DNA from 3 places in the Acerihabitans sp. TG2 genome. Region 2 is predicted to be linked to each of the others. Evidence: predicted binding sites of a transcription regulator. Region 2 holds the regulator's gene; each other region holds the start of a gene.
The links. The regulator Fur, encoded in region 2, represses iron uptake genes when iron is present. The targets are predictions, from matches to a motif close to ATAATAATGAGAACNACTATCAA.

Region 1 (4,314 bases), on a different contig from region 2:
TACCGAGGTGCCGGTTTCGTTGGTATATCGCAAAGACCTGTTTAAACCGGGACAAAACCCGGTGTTGGTTTACGGTTATGGCTCTTATGGCAGTAGCATGGACCCGGATTTTAGCGCCAGCCGCTTAAGCCTGCTTGACCGGGGATTCGTTTTTGCCTTGGCGCATATTCGCGGCGGAGGCGAGTTGGGTCAGCAGTGGTATGAAGACGGCAAATTGTTCAATAAGCTCAACACGTTTAATGACTTTATCGACGTAAGCCACTATTTGCTGGCGCAGGGTTATGGCGATAAGCAACGGGCGTTTGCCATGGGTGGCAGCGCGGGTGGGTTGTTGATGGGCGCAGTGATCAACATGGCTCCACATTTGTTCAAGGGTGTCGTGGCGCAAGTGCCGTTTGTGGATGTGGTGACCACCATGTTGGACGACAGTATTCCGCTGACCACCGGTGAATATGATGAATGGGGTAATCCTGAAGAGCAGGCCTACTACGACTATATAAAGCGCTACAGCCCGTATGACCAGGTCAGCGCGCAAGACTATCCTCATTTGCTGGTGACCACCGGTCTGCATGATTCGCAGGTACAATATTGGGAGCCGGTAAAATGGGTCGCCAAGCTCCGCGCCAGCAAAACCAATGACAATCTATTGCTGCTTTGCACCGACATGGATGCCGGTCACGGCGGTAAATCAGGGCGGTTCAAAGGGTATGAAGGTATCGCGATGGAATATACCTTCATTCTTTCCTTGGCCGATCTGCACTAACAAACCAATGGCGGCACCGGTTTAACGTGCCGCTGCATCCTGGTTCAGATAGTGATTAATACTAAAACGCAGATCCCCAGACAGGTCTTTCAAATTAGCCAACATCCACTGCAGATAACCCGGATCTTCCTTGGCTACCTGCTCCAGCAACTGACCACGGTATTTACCGAATTTCAATGTGGTGACCAACGTCGCTTCGTTACTTAACGCCACCATCTGTGCAGCGCTCCAGCCGGAGTCGTCCATGATTTTTACCAACAGGGCTGCCGTAATGTAACAATCGTACAAAGCGCGGTGTGGATAGAGCCCTTCAGGCAGGGTGACCGTCAGGTTAAGGGCATAACGCAGATGCTGGTTACCGTACTTCAGACCGGGGTAAAGCTTACGTGCGAGTTTAAGGGTGCAAATCCATTGTCCATGCATTTCGGGCAACATTCGGCGATCGAACGCGGCATTATGGGCGACGTAATATTGACTACCGTGGTAACGACCAACGACCTTGGCAATGCGTGGTTTATGCTCCACCATGGCTTCGGTAATATGATGAATGGCCATCGCTTCATATCCGATGGCGCGATCGGGATTGACCAAATCGCTCATGGGATTGAACAACTGCCCGTTTTCCACGTCAATCGAAGCCACCTCGACGACTCCGCCGTCGAGGCCACAGGTTTCTGTATCGATGACTCGAAAAGCCATAATTATTCCTTTTCAGGCTAAGCAGCGCCCATTATGACCTGAATCGTGCCAACAAAAAACCCGCATCAGATGCGGGTTTATGATTGGTTAGCCTCAAACAATATCAGGCTGGGACTTTCTGTTGCGCTTATCAGCGCGTTTTTCTTCCGGCGATTTCAGCGGTTTCTTCTTCGCGTCTTTCTTACGATCCATTCCCTTACTCATATTTGCCTCTCTATAAAAGAACCGGAAATGTAGGCTTGATTAACTGCCAGTTGGCCAAGTTAATCAAGTCAAATTGTGCTATTTCCGTGCCCATCGCGGGCTGAAGACTCGGAGGAAGACCCCGGCCCAACTGGCTTATGTGGGACAGTGACCGCCAACCTGTAAATCGCCTAAATACCCAGCAGATTTCGAGCTGCAAAAAGATGACACGCAAAAGAACCCCAATAGGCTTACTGTGCTAAGTCACTCGGGTGTGCTCCATCGATGCACCTGCGGCTTGAAACAGGACGGGTGTAAGCTTAATGTGCAGTATAGGGCATGAAGACACTATTTTCCCGCTTCATAAGGCAAACACGAAAATTTAATTGGGGTTTGCTGCTAAAACATCAACCCGCGCGCGAAAGAAAATCGCCGCGCAGCCACACCGGGTGATCCTGCGCAAGCAACTCGGCAACAATCGGCACCGTGTCGCGCGGACCACAGGCTACCCCCAGACGTCGCAAGATCGATATTCATTTATCAGTTTGTACTGAATAATGTGTTTCAAATATTATGCCATTGCTGCGGAATGAGGAATATGATTATTCATCATACAAATAAGAATGCTTATCACTATTCATTTTAAACGATCATTTTTGTGTAGATGAAAGAATCAAGATAAAATATATAATATGCTGATTTATAATTGAAATTAATTAACGCAATCTGCTAGTTAAATAATGGTATGGTTTTTGTTATCATTTGGGCATAATGAATATCTCAATCTAAAAATATCTTCAAGGATGCCCTCATGTTAAAACCAGAAATGGCGACTAAGCTGAATGAACAATTAAATCTGGAATTTTTTTCCGCTAATCTCTACCTGCAAATGAGCGCCTGGTGCAGCGATAAAGGGTATGAAGGCGCGTCAGCTTTCCTCAAAACCCAATCACGCGAAGAAATGGATCATATGCGTCGGCTGTTTGACTACCTCAATGACACGGGGAGCATGCCGGTGCTGGGTGCTATCGAAGCACCACCTACCGTTTACACGTCATTGGCGGAACTTTTTCAGCGCACCTACGAGCATGAACAGCTGATTACGCAAAAAATTAACCAGCTCGCACACACTGCCATCACCTCACAGGATTACTCTACGTTTAACTTCCTACAGTGGTATGTCTCCGAACAACACGAAGAAGAAAAACTGTTCAAGTCCATCCTCGATAAGCTTTCGTTGGTCAACACCAATAACGACGGGCTGTTCCTGATTGACCAGGATCTGAAAAAAATGAACGGTGGCGGTAATACCTCCACGCCTATCTAAGGCAGCGTCCACTCCCGTCTTAGGGGTGCTCGACATCAGCCCCGGCAGCCGTTATCATCAGCTTGCTTCCAGGTAAGTGGGGGTAACGGCAGCGTTTTTTTTGCACCGATTTGCCCGGGGACGCAACGTAAAATGTTCACAGCCACACAGCATGTGGTCTCAGAGGTATTCATCATCTCATGACCGTCTCAGCGTAATATTATGTTAAGCCTTGCAGCCTGTTATTCAGCCACTCGATTTATTCATATCACCGCTATTATGCAAGGATTCGGTATTGCGCTGTTTTGTGAATGCCTCACCCCAGCAACGTTACGGCCCTATATGCGCGCGCGTCTGGCGGGTATTGGCCGTTTTATGGCCGTTTTTAGCCTACTGACCGCCCTGGGCATTCTGATTCTGCAGGCCGGATTAATGGGCGAGGGTTGGTCTGATACCCAACGTCCTGACATCTGGCTGGCGGTATTACACACCGCATTCGGGACCGTATGGCAATGGCACATGCTGCTGGCGTTGCTGGCGGTGATCATCGCCGGTCGGCTACCGCTTTCCCCCGTACGTCATCGACAGTTGCTGGCGGTTTATAGCGGCCTGCTGATCAGCATGGCTCTGGTAGGGCATTCCGCTATGTATGACGGTATACGGGGCGGATTGCAACGCGCAAATCAGATGGTACACCTGTTATCCGCAGCTTGGTGGCTTGGCTGTCTGGTCCCCCTGACTGTCTGCCTGCCGCTGCTGAGTCAAACAACCCGACCAGACGCACTACGGGCACTCATTCGTTTTTCGCGCAGCGCCCATTTTGCCGTGGCCCTGGTGATCGTGTCCGGTAGTGTTAATACTGCCCTGGTGCTCGGCCAATGGCCGCTAGACTGGACATCGCGCTACCAACTGCTGCTCATGATAAAAATGGGTGTGGTGATCACCATGGTGGGTATAGCCATCGCCAATCGATATGCTGTGGTGCCCATGCTGAGATCACATCCCGCCAGGGCAATCCGCCTGTTGCAGGTACTCACCCTGACAGAAATCGTACTGGGAGGTGCTGTCCTGCTGCTGGTGAGTGTATTTGCTACCTTTGAACCCTGATATTTTCACGTGGCGCTGTTGGGCGGCACGTTAACTTGAGGATTAAAGAACGGTATGAAAATTCGTAACATGGTGGTGGTATTGATAGCCCTGGCGGCTCAATCCGCCAGTGCGGCGCAAATTATCACTATCAGTAAATTCCAATATGGGAAGCAATGGGCATTTACCAAAGAAGAAGTTCAACTACTTTGCCGACCTAACGGCGCGTTGCTAGCGCTGAATATGAGCACGTTAATGCAGTATCCTCTGAATGAGC
Region 2 (4,314 bases):
AAAGAGACGGATTTTGCAACAAAACCCTGGCAGAACGAGTTCCTCCTGTTGATATGGTCTGCTATCATTGCCCGGGAACCTAAATGATCCTATTACAGAACATATCCTTAATATTTAAGAGGTTTTCAAATTCATGGCAACTGTAGGCATTTTTTTTGGCAGTGACACCGGCAATACCGAAAATATTGCCAAAATGATCCAGAAGCAACTTGGGCCTGACGTTGCTGAAGTTCATGACATTGCCAAAAGCAGTAAGGAAGATCTGGCAAGGTTCGATACGCTGTTGTTGGGCATCCCTACCTGGTATTACGGTGAAGCACAGTGTGACTGGGATGATTTTTTCCCTACACTTGAGGAAATTGACTTCTCCGGTAAAACCGTCGCCCTGTTCGGATGTGGTGACCAGGAAGACTATGCAGAGTATTTTTGTGATGCCATGGGCACTATCCGCGACATTATCGAACCGAACGGTGCCACTATCATCGGTCACTGGCCGACTGCAGGTTATCATTTCGAAGCCTCAAAGGGGCTGGCGGACGACACTCATTTTATCGGACTGGCCATTGATGAAGATCGCCAGCCTGAACTGACCAACGAACGTGTTGATGGCTGGGTTAAACATATTAGCCAGGAATTGAAACTCGGTTAATTGATCATCCGGCACTGACAAAATACGTCGGCCGTCATCCATTGTGGCGGCCAGTCTTACTTGTCGATAGGTTCTCCCTGTCGAATGAATAGATACAAATTTTTAGCTTTCGCTCACAAAGCGGTACAATAGTGCAGCAGTTTCGCCTTTTTCATTAAAATGTTGCAAAATGTGCCCCACAAAACGGGCTATAGTGGTTAACAAGGCGTAGTTTTCATTTTGGACAGGCAGTCTTATAATGAGGTGACGTCATATTTTTCGGGCCGACCGATGTTATAGGCTATGTTAGCCTACAATCAGATTCTCAAAGTAACAGGACTATACCCGCATGACTGACAATAATATTGCATTGAAGAAGGCCGGCCTGAAAGTCACCCTTCCCAGACTGAAGATTCTGGAAGTGTTGCAAGCTCCGGAATGCCATCACGTCAGTGCGGAGGATCTCTACAAAAAACTCATTGATATGGGTGAAGAAATTGGCTTGGCTACGGTGTATCGTGTACTGAATCAGTTTGATGACGCCGGTATCGTCACCCGCCATAACTTTGAAGGCGGTAAATCCGTTTTTGAATTAACCCAGCAATATCATCATGATCATTTGATCTGTCTGGACTGTGGCAAAGTGATCGAATTCCGTGATGAATTCATTGAGGCGCGCCAGCGTGATATCGCCAAAAAACACAATATCAAACTGACTAACCACAGTTTATATCTTTACGGACATTGTGAAGACGGCAACTGCCGTGAAGACGAAACTCTGCACGATCATAAAGATGTGCTAAATAGCACCCAAGAGTAACAGGTCTTCAAACGTAACCCTGTTTGCTTAACTTGTTTGCTTAACTTGTTTACTTAAAAGGCTACGCCAATCATCCCAACGTCCGCCAGGCAACCAGCAACCAGGCGGCGTTTTGTTAGTTGTTACCCTCTTCTTCGCGTTCGATTTGACTTATAAGATCAATCCGTCGCTGGTGCCGCTTCCCTTCAAATCCTGCCGTCAACCCGCTATCCACGATCATTTTTGCTAACCCACAGCCCACCACCCGCGCGCCAAATGCCAGAATATGGGTATCGTTATGCTGGCGCGACAACCGGGCCGAGTAAGGTTCGCGGCATACTACCGCCCGGATACCGCGTAACTTATTGGCTGTAATGGATATACCGATCCCAGTGCCACAGATCAAAATACCCAAAGGCGCTACGCGCCATGACCAGCGCACATAAAAAACGCTGCCTCGGCAGCGTTGGTATTAGCACGAAGGTAACCAGCCATCAGGCGCCGGTTTTCGTCCAGGTATCTCGCAGGCCGACGGTGCGGTTGAACACCGGCGTCTGCTTGGTGAAATAACGACTATCAGCACAGAAATAGCCTTCACGCTCAAACTGGTACGGCTGGCCTATTTCTGCGTTTAAGACGCTGGCTTCCACAAAACCTTGCTTAATCACCAGCGATTGCGGATTCAGCGTCGAAAGAAAATCCTCCGCCGCAGCAGGATTGGCATCGCTAAACAGCCGATCGTATAACCGAAACTCAGCTGCAACCCCATGCGTGACCGATACCCAATGGATCACACCCTTGACCTTGCGGCCATCCGCCGGATCTTTGCTTAGGGTCTCAGGATCATAACTGCAATAAAGGGTGGTGATTTCACCTTGGGCATCTTTCTCCACCCGATCCGCTTTGATCACGTAGGCATTGCGCAGGCGCACTTCTTTGCCCAACACCAGCCGTTTGTATTGCTTGTTGGCCTCTTCACGAAAGTCCGCGCGATCGATATAAATCTCACGGCTGAACGCAACCTCACGGTGGCCCATCTCAGGTTTATTAGGATGGGTCGGCATGGTCACCAACTCTTGCTCATCAACGGGGAAATTCTCGATAACCACTCTGAGCGGATCAATAACCGCCATTGCCCGAGGAGCACTGTCGTTCAAATCTTCGCGGATACAGGCTTCCAACGCGGCGATTTCCACGTTGTTGTCCTGTTTGGTCACGCCAATACGCCGGCAAAACTCGCGGATCGACGCTGCGGTATAACCGCGACGTCGCAAACCTGAAATGGTTGGCATCCGCGGGTCATCCCATCCTTCAACGATCTGTTCCGCCACCAACTGGGTAAGCTTGCGCTTGGACATGATGGCATATTCAAGATTGAGGCGGGAAAACTCGTACTGGTGTGGATGGCAATCAATGCTAATGTTATCCAGCACCCAATCATACAACCGGCGATTATCCTGGAACTCCAGGGTACACAAAGAATGGGTGATCCCTTCCAGAGCATCGGAAATACAGTGGGTAAAATCGTACATCGGATAGATACACCACTTACTGCCGGTCTGATGATGTTCAGCGAACTTGATCCGGTACAATACCGGGTCGCGCATGACCATAAACGAGGAGGCCATATCTATCTTGGCACGCAGGCAGGCACTACCTTCTGAGAAGCCACCGTTGCGCATGATCGTGAACAACGCCAGGTTGTCGTCGACGGTACGATCGCGAAATGGACTGTTTTTGCCAGGTGTCGTCAGATTACCGCGATACTCCCGGATAGCGTCAGGGGAAAGCTCGTCCACATACGCTAATCCTTTCTTGATCAATTCCACAGCATAGTCATGTAGACGGTCAAAATAGTCAGAGGAGTAATGAATGTTACCGCTCCAGGTAAATCCTAACCATTGAACATCCTGCTTGATGGAATCGACGAATTCGATATCTTCTTTTGCCGGATTGGTATCGTCAAAACGCAAATTGCATTGTCCATGGTAGTCCTGAGCGATACCAAAATTCAGGCATATCGCTTTCGCATGACCAATATGTAAATAACCGTTTGGTTCCGGCGGAAAACGAGTATGCACCGTATGGTGCTTACCCGAGGCCAAATCTTCGTCAATAATTTGACGAATAAAGTTAGTTGGGCGGGCTTCTGCCTCACTCATATTTCTATTCCTCTACGCGAAAGCACGACATTTATCGCTCATATGTTCCAACATGCCAGAGTCCTGCACAACCGATACTTGCAAAATTTCTTATCATAACCCCAGCGTCCCCATAAGCTTACTCCAGTAAAAGACTGGGGTGAGCGAGGACAAATCTGTCTGGAACAGATTTGAACGCGACTTGTCGCGGCCCCGCTAAGGGCGAGGCCCAGGGACGGGCCGAGTACAGCTAACGCACCTGCAACGTGAAGTATGACGGAATACCCTAAATAATTCGCGTGGCAGGAAGGCGGCAACACAGCGAAACCCAGGAGCTTACATCGGTAAGTGACTGGGGTGAGCGAGGACAGCCAACGCACCTGCAACGTGAAGTATGACGGAATACCCTAAATAATTCCCGTGGCAGGAAGGCGGCAACGCAGCGAAACCCAGGAGCTTACATCGGTAAGTGACTGGGGTGAGCGAGGACAGCCAACGCACCTGCAACGTGAAGTATGACGGGTATATTACCATAAGTGCCCCGCTGACGGGGCACTCTGGGAAGGGATTCTGCGTGGAAACTCAAACGAGCCACAACATTCCGCCGCGAGAAACGCGCCGGAATACGGCATCATAAATTTCCAGGCGACCCGCATCGGCCGCCTGGGTGAATTTATTTAGCGGTAAGCTCCAGTAACAAGGTCTCACCGGCGACCACTGTACCGCTGGCGAGGGCCTCAATGGTG
Region 3 (4,314 bases), on a different contig from region 2:
CGCCCCGATCCAAGCACGCCGCTCGAGGAGACCATGGCCGCGCTGGATCTTCTGGTACGCCAAGGCAAAGCGTTGTATATCGGCCTGTCCAACTACCCCGCACCGTTAGCCCGGCAAGCGTTTGGCATATTGACCGCCCTGGGCACACCGTGCCTGATTCATCAACCTAAATATTCACTGTTCGAACGCTGGGTTGAACCGGAGCTGCTAGACGTGCTGGAAGAGCATGGGGTGGGTTCCATTGCATTTTCGCCGCTGGCCGGCGGGATGTTGACCGATCGTTATTTGCAGGGTGTGCCGGAAGATTCACGGGCGGCCAGGCCAGGTAACTTTTTGACCCCGGCGCAGCTTACCGAGCAAAAAATGGATAAAGTCCGCCGCTTGAATGCCATGGCGCTAAGCCGGGGTCAAAAACTGTCGCAAATGTCTCTGGCCTGGGTATTACGCGGCGATCGCGTGACATCGGTACTGATTGGTGCCAGTAAAACCGCGCAAATCGATGATGCGGTTGGCATGTTGGCCCGGCGTGAGTTTTCGGCCGACGAACTGGCGCAAATCGAGTCGATATTGGCCGGATAAACGAGCAACAGTCCCCATGGTGCATGACGCCAGGGGACTGTGGCAGTTTATTGAAGAACCCGCTGGGTTCTTGTTGTGACAACCACGGGGCTGGCCGAGACCGGGTAAGGGTTACAGCCCCAGCGCGCTGCTAAAGAATAAATAACCGTTAAGTGCCACCACCACCGCCACAATGCACCAGCCAATCCCTTGAATCATGGCCGAGTTCACCATATCACCCATCAATGCACGATTGCCGGTAAAAGCCAGCAGCGGCACCAGCGCCAGCGCGATGCCAAAGCTTAACAATACCTGACTGAGCACCAGCATTCTGGTCGGGTCCAACCCCATGAGAATAACCACAAATGACGGCAGCATGGTGATGATTCTGCGCAGCAGCAGCGGAATGCGAAAGTGTACAAAACCTTGCATAACCACCTGACCGGCCATGGTGCCCACCACGGTGGAGGAGAGCCCTGCGGCCACCAGGCTCAGTCCGAACACTGTTGCCGCCGTGTGGTTTAACAGCGGTGTGAGCGTCAGGTAGGCTGCATCAAGATCTGCAATACCGGTATGACCGCTAAAATGAAAGGCCGCCGCCGCAGTGGCCATCATGGCCAGATTAACAAAACCGGCAATCGTCATGGCGATAGCCACATCCAGCTTGGTAGAGGAGTAGCGCTGCGCCCGATTACCGTATTGCCCATGTTGAGTAAGGGACGAATGTAAGTAAATCACGTGAGGCATAATTGTCGCACCTAGCACCCCGGCTGCCAGAAATACCGCGTTGCCATTGGGTAACGAGGGAAGCAGCATGCCTTTACCCAATTGAATCATATCGGGCCGGGAATAAAACAGCTCGGCAATATAAGCACCAGCAACAAATAACAGCAGCCCGCCAATCACCCACTCCAGCGGCTTTTGCCCCCGCTGCTGCAGCATAAGAATAAGAAATGTCACGATACCAGTGATGATTGCCCCTTGCAGCAACGACACACCCAGTAGCATCTTAAACCCAATGGCAGCGCCGACAAATTCCGCCAAGTCAGTGGCCATCGCAATAATTTCCGCTTGAATCCAATAGGCCCAGACGGCGGGACGGGGGAAACGATCGCGAATATGCTCAGCCAGATTTTTACCGGTAGCGATACCCAGCTTAGCCGATAAAAGCTGGATCAGCATAGCCATAATGTTTGCCCACACCACGACCCACAACAACCGGTAGCCAAAGCTGGCGCCGGCCTGAATGTTGGTAGCGAAATTACCGGGATCGATATAACCAATCGCCGCAATAAACGCCGGGCCGAGCAACGAGAGCTTCACCCGGCGTGAGGCACGGCTGACACCTTCTGCGGTTCGGCTATTCCACATAGATGTGACCCCTTTAGTGCATTGTTTTAGCTTCATCCTATCCAAGTGATAATAATTATCAAGCGCATTAATTACGTTTCGACTTATCTCTGCGATAGATGAGGGTGATAAGCATGTGAGACAGGGCCACAACCCAGCCTGGGGACAGTTTCATTTACGGAAAATTATTATAGGAATTACAGATATAATCTAAATTACTATAGCACAAAAAAATAACATCACCCCAACTTTTTTTCTTTTTTAGGCCTAAAAACGTGAACAAATCTTTATCTTAATATTCTAATAGATGATTTTTTTATATTTGCAACTTATAACTCGTTTTTGGTTCTGCCGTTACATAGAATGAGCGGCGAATTACTGCCTGCCTCATAATTGGAGCACCTATGTCCCGGATTTTTCATTTTGTCCTAGCACTTGCCGTTGTGGCAATTCTGGCGTTATTGGTTAGCCACGATCGTAAAAAAATCAGGTTGCGTTTTATCGTTCAATTGTTGGTCATTGAAGTCTTGCTTGCCTATTTTTTCCTCAACTCTCAGGTTGGCCTAGGCTTTGTCCAAGGGTTTTCGGCATTATTTGATAAGTTATTAGGCTTTGCCGCCGAGGGGACCGGTTTCGTTTTCGGTAATATGAACAAACAGGGTTTAGCCTTCTTTTTCTTGAATGTGTTATGCCCAATCGTATTTATTTCCGCGTTAATCGGTATTTTGCAGCATATTCGGGTACTGCCCCTTATTATCCGGATCATCGGCACCCTGCTGTCAAAAATTAACGGTATGGGCAAGCTGGAATCGTTCAATGCCGTAAGCTCGCTGATTTTGGGCCAATCGGAAAACTTTATCGCGTATAAAGATATTTTGGGAAAAATGTCGGAACGCCGCATGTACACCATGGCGGCGACCGCCATGTCCACCGTGTCCATGTCCATTGTGGGCGCGTATATGACCATGCTGGAGCCTCGCTACGTGGTGGCTGCATTGGTATTGAATATGTTCAGCACCTTTATCGTGCTGTCGTTGATCAATCCCTATCAGGTGGAAAAAGAAGAAGAGCTGCAGATGAGTAATCTGCATGAAGGACAGAGTTTTTTTGAAATGCTCGGGGACTATATCCTGGCAGGCTTTAGAGTGGCGATCATCGTCGCTGCGATGCTGATTGGCTTTATTGCCATCATCGCGGCAGTAAATGCCTTGTTCAGCCTGGTGTTCGGTATCAGCTTTCAAGGCATCCTCGGTTACATTTTTTATCCTTTCGCCCGTGTTATGGGGGTCCAGGGTGACGAGGCGCTGCGGGTCGGCAGCATCATGGCCACCAAACTGGTGTCTAATGAATTCGTTGCCATGATGGATTTGCAAAAAGTCGCCAGCCAATTGTCCGCACACTCCGTCGGCATCCTGTCGGTGTTCCTGGTGTCGTTTGCCAACTTCTCGTCCATTGGCATCGTTGCCGGCGCCATCAAGGGCCTCAATGAACATCAGGGTAACGTGGTATCACGCTTTGGCCTGAAACTGGTATACGGCTCCACGCTGGTGAGTATTCTCTCTGCTTCCATCGCCGGGTTGGTGTTATAACCTCGCGGTTAACAATCGTTATCATTAACGGCCTGAGGGCCGTTGGGGCCGGCGCAATCCGGCCTTTTTTTATGCCGCCGCTGCAGCCGGTAGTTTTAGCGGTGTTAACAGGTCACAACGACATTGGTGGCCGGGCACCAGTACCCACAAGGCATCACACGTAATTTTATAACTTAAAATATAATGAAATAACATGGAATAATGTCACCATGATTATTGTTGGTTTATATTACAGGCTTAATCTTCTGAAAACATCTGTTGCATGCAGAGTGGCCTTTGATTAATGATACGTAGGCGTTAGAGAAACGCTTATTACCTTTCAGCCAAATATGCGCAGGCAGGACAGCACCGCGAGGCGATAAAGTATTTACTTTATATCAATGAACGGCCTGCTGCAGAAGCATTGTGTATTTCACCCATAACCTCCCATGATTCATCTTTTGATAAAAAAATGATGTTAGAGATTTTCCAAGATGAGCGCCAATTTGGGTTCGGGTATTGTGACGACCCACAGCTCGCCATTAATGAAACCAAAAAAATTCATAGGGCGATCGCTGTGATTCGACAGCAGGTGAGCCCTGCATTTGCAGAAATCAATACGTTTATCCACGCGATTTATCTGACGAGTGAGACGCAAGACGGATCTTGTTTTTTGCGATCTGCGAGTAACTTTTACCTGTGGGGAGCGATGTTTGTTTATACCCACAAGGAGCACACGATTCCGTACTATGTGGGCATTCTGGCACATGAGTGCGGTCATACCGCACTGAACATCATTAACTCTTTTGATGAGTTGGTGGTCAATAATCCTCAAGAG

Region 1: the regulator Fur is predicted to act here: its motif matches at 2,257-2,279, upstream of ftnA (non-heme ferritin).
Region 3: the regulator Fur is predicted to act here: its motif matches at 1,969-1,991, upstream of SJI19_RS00705 (Nramp family divalent metal transporter).

Annotation. Positions count from the first base shown of each region.
Region 1 is NZ_JAYGJO010000031.1:43,323-47,636, forward strand. Features, by position in the region: gene SJI19_RS21010 (S9 family peptidase) at 1-763, shown strand, start outside; gene exoX (exodeoxyribonuclease X) at 785-1,462, opposite strand; gene ftnA (non-heme ferritin) at 2,457-2,972, shown strand; gene copD (copper homeostasis membrane protein CopD) at 3,174-4,058, shown strand; gene SJI19_RS21030 (YebY family protein) at 4,113-4,314, shown strand, end outside.
Region 2 is NZ_JAYGJO010000021.1:62,235-66,548, reverse strand. Features, by position in the region: gene fldA (flavodoxin FldA) at 134-649, shown strand; gene fur (ferric iron uptake transcriptional regulator) at 978-1,448, shown strand; partial or broken gene SJI19_RS17335 (RpiB/LacA/LacB family sugar-phosphate isomerase) at 1,564-1,839, opposite strand; gene glnS (glutamine--tRNA ligase) at 1,922-3,589, opposite strand; gene nagE (N-acetylglucosamine-specific PTS transporter subunit IIBC) at 4,242-4,314, opposite strand, start outside.
Region 3 is NZ_JAYGJO010000001.1:146,030-150,343, reverse strand. Features, by position in the region: gene mgrA (L-glyceraldehyde 3-phosphate reductase) at 1-579, shown strand, start outside; gene SJI19_RS00705 (Nramp family divalent metal transporter) at 691-1,965, opposite strand; gene SJI19_RS00700 (NupC/NupG family nucleoside CNT transporter) at 2,313-3,497, shown strand; gene SJI19_RS00695 (aKG-HExxH-type peptide beta-hydroxylase) at 3,949-4,314, shown strand, end outside.